Regions from separate parts of the Mesorhizobium sp. M0862 genome, predicted to be linked through region 1. Evidence: predicted binding sites of a transcription regulator. Region 1 holds the regulator's gene; the other holds the start of a gene.
The links. Region 1 encodes PhoB, which activates phosphate uptake and scavenging genes when phosphate is short. Its sites were predicted from a motif close to TGTCATNNANCTGTCAT; they were not measured.

Region 1 (3,813 bases):
CGATGTCGTCGAACTGCGCGCCCGCGTCGGCATGGTGTTCCAGAAACCCAACCCGTTCCCGAAGTCGATCTACGAGAACGTCGCCTACGGCCCGCGCATCCATGGGCTGGCCAAGCGCAAGTCCGACATGGACCAGATCGTCGAGCAGAGCCTGAAGAAGGCGGCGATCTGGAACGAGGTCAAGGACCGCCTGCAGGAGCCCGGCACCGGCCTGTCCGGCGGCCAGCAGCAGCGCCTGTGCATCGCGCGCGCCATCGCCGTGTCGCCGGAGGTGATCCTGATGGACGAGCCCTGCTCGGCGCTCGATCCGATCGCCACCGCCCGTGTCGAGGAGCTGATCGACGAACTGCGCCAGAACTACACGATCGTCATCGTCACCCACTCGATGCAGCAGGCGGCGCGCGTGTCGCAGCGCACGGCGATGTTCCATCTCGGCTATCTCGTCGAGGAGGGCGCCACCGACAAGATGTTCACCAACCCCGACGACAAGCGCACCCAGGACTACATTACCGGCCGCTTCGGCTGAGCCGTCCGGCGGGTGGATTTTCAGGCACGAGGACCAAGATCATGGGTGAACATACCGTCGCCTCCTTCGATGAAGAGCTCGGGCAGATCAGCAAGCTGATCCGCGACATGGGCGATCTGGCAGGCTCGATGGTCAGCGGCTCGACCAGGGCGCTGCTCAATTCGGACAATGCGCTGGCACAGCGTGTCGTTTCCGACGACGCCATCATGGATGCGCGCCAGCGCGAACTGGACGACCGCGCCATCACGCTGATCGCCAAGCGCCAGCCGATGGCCAACGATCTGCGCGCCGTGGTCGGCTCGATCCGCATGGCCGGCGACCTCGAGCGCATCGGCGATCTCGCCAAGAACATCGCCAAACGCGTCGGCACCGTGGGCTTGAGCGTCACGCCGCGCGACCTCTCGCACTCCATCGATGCCATGGCGCAGCTGGTGCTGATCCAGGTGCAAGGCGTCGTCGAGGAATATGCCGCCACCGATGCGGCAGCTCTTGCAAAACTCAGGAATGACGACGAGCGCATCGACGTCAAATACACGTCCGTGTTTCGTGAGCTCTTGACCTACATGATGGAAGACCCTCGCAACATCACCGCCTGCACGCATCTCTTGTTCTGCGCCAAGAATCTTGAGCGCATCGGCGATCATGTCACCAACATCGCCGAAAATGCGTATTATGTGCTGACCGGCCAGCAATTGCCCGCCAATCGTCCGAAGCAGGACGAGACGGCGATGGCCACGCCGGCCTGATGAGGGTGAACTGCCTATGATCGCGCCACGCATCATGGTCGTGGAGGACGAGGAGCCGCTAGGCGTGCTCCTCCGCTACAACCTCGAATCCGAAGGCTATCACGTCGAGGTGGTGACACGCGGCGACGAGGCCGAGATCCGCCTGCAGGAAAACGTGCCCGATCTCCTGGTGCTCGACTGGATGGTGCCCGCTGTTTCCGGCATCGAGCTCTGCCGGCGGCTTAGAGTGCGGCCCGAAACCGAGCGGCTGCCGATCATCATGCTGACCGCGCGCGGTGAGGAAAGCGATCGCGTGCGCGGCCTGTCCACCGGTGCCGACGACTATCTGGTCAAGCCATTCTCGACGCCGGAGTTCATGGCGCGCGTGAAGGCGCTGCTGCGCCGGGCCAAGCCGGAAGTGCTGTCCAGCGTGCTCAAGGTCGGCGACATCGTGCTCGACCGCGAGTCGCACCGTGTCTACCGCAAGAAGAGCGAGATCAGGCTCGGACCGACCGAGTTCCGGCTGCTCGAATTCATGATGCGCCATCCCGGCCGCGTGTTCTCGCGCAGCCAGCTGCTCGACAATGTCTGGGGCGAGACGATCTACATCGACGAGCGAACCGTCGATGTCCATGTCGGGCGCTTACGCAAAGCGGTCAACAACGGCCGCATGCCGGATGTCATCCGTACCATTCGCGGCGCCGGCTACGCGATCAGGGAAGACTAGGATGCTGCGCGTCGCGCCGTTGCCGGCCATTCAGGCGACATGCTTGCCGGATTTGGCCTGAATGCCCGGCGCGAAAATCTCCTGATCGACGAAGCCGAGCGCGCGCATGGCACAGCCTTCGCGGATCAGCGGCAGCTCGTTGGGCTCGGTGTCGAAGGAGATCGATTTCGAGTGCTGGCCGCCGGCGGTCTGGGCGATCGCTTCGCGCAATGCCGGCTCGATCAGGTCGAAGGCGGCGGCGCTGACGCCAACCATGGCGACAGGCGCCGGGTCGATCAGCGCAAACAGGCTGCCGAGGCCGAAGCCGAGCGCCTCACCGGCCTTGCGATAGGCTTCGCGCTCCGGGCCATCGGTTTCGCGGGCGCGCGCGGCGAGTGCGCGCATATCAGCGTCGCCGATATCGACCGGCTCGGCATCTTCGCTCATCATTTTGGCGCTGCGCCAGATGGCGTAGTTTCCGGCATAGGCCTCGACGCAGCCGCGCCGCCCGCAGCGGCAGAGCGCGCCGCCCGGACGGTGGATCATGTGGCCGAACTCGCCGCCGGAGGAATGGGTGCCGGTGAACAGTTCGCCTTTCAGCACCAGCCCCATGCCGATGCCGTGCGACAAGAGGATCGCGATGAAATTGTCGCGGTAGCGCTCGGGCTGGCGCCATTGCAGGGCCACCGCCATCATATTGCAGTCGTTCTCCATGGTGGCAGGAATGCCGAATTCCGCTTCCAACATGTCGGCGAAGGCAATGTCGGTCAGTGGCGTGATTGGCGACCACAGCATGGCCCGCGCCTGCGAATCGGTGATGCCCTGGATGCCCATGGCAATGCGGGCGATGCTCTGGACATCGAGGTCCGGGTCCGCGAGACGCCGCCCGACGATTGCTACGCATTCGCCGATCAGCTCGTCGCGCGGCATGGTCAGCGTGTCGAGCCGGCGCTGTTCTTCCGCGACCACCTGGCCGGCATAGTCGATGACGGTGACGGAGAGGAAGTTCAGCGACAGCACCACGGTCATGACCGCCGCCGCTTCCGGGTTGAGGCCAAGGCCGACCTGCGGCCGGCCGCGTTTCAGCGAGCCGGTCTCGCCAGGCTTGCCTTCAATCAGGATGCCTTCTTGAATCAGATCAGACGAGATTGCCGATATCGTCGAATGGCTGAGGCCGGTGGTCGCCGCAATCTCGGTCCGCGACGGCTGGCCGGCCCGGCGCACGGCCGAAATCACCATCGCACGGTTGCGACGGCGCAGATCGTCGTGGCGGATCCCAACCGACATTTGTTTTCCTCCCGGCCTCCTCGCGCCTCATGATAGTGAAGGCGTTCGACGGCACCAGCCAAATATTGGCAGACGCCGGCAGCCCTGTCATTGTTTATTGCGGAGCTCGAAAAAATTCGGCAACGCCATCAGAATCCATCATAATCGATGTTGACAGTGCCTTATCATTGAACCAGTATTTTTTCGAGGCTCGAAAAAATTGAGCCTCTTTGTGCAGGCCTTCGGGCCGGTTTTGTCGCGCCGTGGGCGGCGCAGGGAGGGTTATAATGAACAGATTTGCAGCCGCCATGCTGGCGGGTGTCGCCATGTCGCTGGCGCTGATGTCGGTCGCGCAGGCGAAGGACAAGGTCATCGGCGTGTCGTGGTCGAACTTCCAGGAAGAGCGCTGGAAGACCGACGAGGCGGCGATGAAAACGGCGATCGAAGCCGCCGGCGACAAGTACATTTCGGCCGACGCGCAGTCCAATCCCGGCAAGCAGCTGACCGACGTCGAAAGCCTGATCTCGCAGGGCGCCAACTCGCTGATCATCCTGGCGCAGGACGCCTCGGCCATCGGCCCGGCGGTGCAG
Region 2 (3,813 bases), 120 kb from region 1:
CGGGGATGGTGGCGCCGTCATGGGCTCTGAGTTCGGCTTCCTGTGCCAGTCCGCTGCAGTCGGACATGCCGGCCGCCGTGCGTTCGCCGAAGAGGTCGCCAAGCAGCATCGCGTTCAGCACTTCCGGCGCAATGCCGGTGAGTGCCGCGATGCTGTCATTGGCGCTGACGATGCGGGCGCCGTCGCAGACGATCAGCCCCTCGACGGCGGCGTTGGCGAGGCCGTGCATGCGCTCGGCCTCGAGCTTGTGACGCCGGAAGCGAAGGTCGATCCACAATGCTGCGGCTGAAAGCACCAGGATAGCCATGCTGACTGCAGCGGCGGCGAAGGCCTGCGACACCGGTTCGACCGTGAACTGCGATATCTCGATGGAGGAGTCCGGGAAGATCGACACCGCGCCCATGGCGATGAAGTGCAGGCTGCAGATCGCCAGCGTCAACAGGATGGCGGCGGCGATTGTGGCCTGCATGGACGGCCGTCGCAACACGACCAGCAGCGCCAGCGCGGCGAGGGTGACGCCTGTCAGCACCGAGACGCCGACCAGCAGCGGGTTCCAGACGATGCGCCCTTCGACCTCGAAGGCGGCCATGCCGATATAGTGCATGGCGGCGATACCAGCGCCGAGGACCGCGCCGCCGACCAGAGGGTAGTCGATGCCCCGGCGCAAGGTGGCGATCCACATGCCCGCAGCGGTCAGGGCGACGGAACCGGCGAGCGAAAGCGCCGACATTTCCGTATTGTAGGCGTTGGGGATTCCGGGAGAAAAGGCAAGCATTGCGATGAAGTGCGTCGCCCAGATACCGAAGCCGGTGGAAGTGGCTGCTATCATCAGCCAGGTATAGCGGTTGCGCTCGCTCGAGCGGTCGACATGGCGAAGCAGGTTGACCGCCGAGAAGGAAGAAATACCGCAAATGAGCGCTGCCAGTGCGACCAGTCTCAGATCGTGCTCATGCACGATACAATTATAGACCGTCAGCATCTCGCCCCACCTGCTCTCCCACAGCAATCAAGCCGTCCACTTGATTAGTATGCCGCGCTTGACGAAGAATCGGTTATGCGAACTACAACTACAGCGGGTTTTTCGGGTTGTACCTTGCGGCGATCCTGTCTCATTCCAGACGCACGGTTACAGCAGCGCCTGGCGCGATGCCGCTCGGCCGATCTCGATCTGGCCGAGCGCCGGTATGGCGGCCGCACGGTGCAGGTGCGTGGCGCTGTCACGCGGGCCCTTCACGCATCGCTGGGCGGTCGGCGATCCTTGCAGGCCCACCGCGCCCATGTATCGCTGAGCCGGCTTGGCATTTGTCTCTGTCCTCGTTGCAGAGCGAGGGGGCGCGAAGTTAGCCGGGTATGAAATTCACGAAACAGCAACAAATCCGTTGTCCGATTGTCATCAGCGACACATATTGCCTTTGCGGGAGTGCCCCTTTCGCCAATGACAAACGGGAGATGAAACATGAAGTTGTTCGGCTTTGCGGCCGGTGTTGCCGCCACCTTGACCCTGCTTTCCACCACCTCCGCCTTCGCCGCCACCCAGATCAGTTGGTGGCATGCCATGACCGGCGCGAATGCCGAGGTGGTCGACAAGATCGCCAAGGATTTCAATGCCAGCCAGAGCGACTATGAAATTCTCCCTGTTTTCAAGGGCACCTATCCCGAAACGCTGAATGCCGGCATCGCTGCCTATCGTGCGGGGCAAGCGCCCGACATCATCCAGGTGTTCGACGTGGGTACCGGCGTCATGATGGCAGCCGAAGGTGCGATCAAACCGGTGGCCGATGTGCTAACCAGCGCCGGCGTGACCTTCGACAAGAGCCAGTATTTGCCCGGCATCGTCGGTTACTATTCGAAGCCGGACGGGACCATGCTGTCCTTCCCCTATAATTCCTCGTCGCCCATCCTCTACTACAACAAGGATATTTTCCAGAAGGCCGGGCTTGATGTGAACAACCCGCCAAAGACCTGGAACGAGGTGTGGGAAGCCGCCAAGAAGATCAACGCGAGCGGCGCCGCTTCCTGCGGCTATACCTCGACCTGGTTGACCTGGATCCACCTTGAGGCCTTCGCGGCCTGGAACGACGTTTCCTATGGCACCAACCAGAACGGACTTGCCGGAACCGACGTCGAGCTCAAGATCAATGCGCCGATCTTCGTCAATCATTTCCAGGCGCTCGCCGATCTGGCCAAGGACGGCACCTTCAAATATGGCGGCCGTACATCCGAAGCCAAGCAGATCTTTCTTGCCGGAGAATGCGGCATCTTCACCGAATCGTCGGGGGGGCTCGGTGACATCGTCAAATCGGGCATGAACTACGGCATCGGCCAGCTTCCCTATGATAGTGACGCCAAGGGCGCGCCCCAGAACACCACGCCGGGCGGCGCCAGCCTGTGGGTGTTCGGCAACAAATCGGACGAGGAATACAAGGGCGTCGCGGCGTTCTTCTCCTATCTCTCCAAGACCGAAGTGCAGGAGTATCTGCACCAGAAGTCGGGTTATCTGCCGGTGACGCTCGCTGCCTATGAGGCGACCAAGAAGTCCGGCTTCTATGACAAGAACCCGGGCCGTGAGACGCCGATCCTGCAGATGCTGGGCAAGGCGCCGACCGAGAACTCGAAGGGCGTGCGCCTCGTCAACCTGCCGCAGGTGCGCGACATCGAGAATGAGGAGTTCGAGAAGATGCTGGCCGGCCAGCAGACTGCGCAGCAGGCGCTCGACAATGCGGTCGCACGCGGCAACAAGGCGATTCAGGAAGCGATCGGAAACTGAAGCGGTTTGTCAGTCGAACCTCGTCCACGCGGACCCGCGTGGACGACTTCCTGAACAGCGAGGGAACCACACTGTCTCCACGCGTCGTCTTTCCCAACAAGACCCTGCCCTATCTGCTGGTGGCGCCGCAAGTCGCCATTACGCTGATCTTTTTCTACTGGCCGACGGGGCAGGCGCTCTACCAGTCGATGCTTAGGGAAGACCCGTTCGGGCTGAAGAGCAAGTTCGTCGGGCTCGCCAATTTTCGCAAGGTGCTGGCCGACCCGGCCTACCTCAACTCGATCAAAGTTACGCTGGTGTTCTCTCTGGCGACCGCGATCGTCGCCATGGGTGTGGCCCTGTTGCTTGCCGTCATGGCCGAGAAGGTGGTGCGCGGCAAAGGCCTTTATCGCACGCTGCTGATCTGGCCGTATGCGGTGGCGCCGGCGATTGCCGGCATGTTGTGGCTGTTTCTGTTCAATCCCTCGATCGGTTCGCTGGCCTACGCCTTGAGAGGTCTCGGCATTGCCTGGGATCCCTTGCTTAACGGCAACCAAGCCATGATCCTGCTGGTGTCTGCGGCTGCCTGGAAGCAGATCAGCTACAATTTCCTGTTCTTCGTCGCCGGGCTGCAGGCGGTGCCGAAGACGTTGATAGAGGCGGCGGCCATGGACGGCGCGGGGGAGAGGAAGCGCTTCTGGACCATCGTCTTCCCGCTGCTCGCGCCGACGACCTTCTTCCTGCTGGTCGTCAACACTGTCTATGCGCTGTTCGACACTTTCGGTATCGTCCATGCGGTCACCGGCGGCGGGCCGGGCAAGGCCACCGAGACGCTGGTCTACAAGGTCTACAATGACGGTTTCGTCAATTTGATCCTTGGCGATTCGGCCGCGCAGTCGGTCATCCTGATGGTCATCGTCATCTCACTCACGGCCATCCAGTTCCGCTATGTGGAACGCAAAGTCCACTACGGTTGAGCGCGAGCGATGATTGGTCAGTCCCCGCTTCGCGCCCTCATCGCCCACGCCGTGCTCATCCTGGGCATCCTGATCGTCGCTTTCCCGATC

Region 2: a site for PhoB is predicted at 1,378-1,394, ahead of ugpB (sn-glycerol-3-phosphate ABC transporter substrate-binding protein UgpB). Genes of this name have one in related genera too.

The regions. Positions count from the first base shown of each region.
Region 1 covers NZ_JAMYOJ010000007.1:187,692-191,504, reverse strand. The annotation lists gene pstB (phosphate ABC transporter ATP-binding protein PstB) at 1-526, shown strand, start outside; gene phoU (phosphate signaling complex protein PhoU) at 568-1,272, shown strand; gene phoB (phosphate regulon transcriptional regulator PhoB) at 1,289-1,978, shown strand; gene NKI15_RS13425 (ROK family protein) at 2,009-3,244, opposite strand; gene xylF (D-xylose ABC transporter substrate-binding protein) at 3,511-3,813, shown strand, end outside.
Region 2 covers NZ_JAMYOJ010000007.1:66,564-70,376, reverse strand. The annotation lists gene NKI15_RS12825 (bifunctional diguanylate cyclase/phosphodiesterase) at 1-979, opposite strand, end outside; gene ugpB (sn-glycerol-3-phosphate ABC transporter substrate-binding protein UgpB) at 1,457-2,767, shown strand; gene ugpA (sn-glycerol-3-phosphate ABC transporter permease UgpA) at 2,839-3,723, shown strand; gene ugpE (sn-glycerol-3-phosphate ABC transporter permease UgpE) at 3,733-3,813, shown strand, end outside.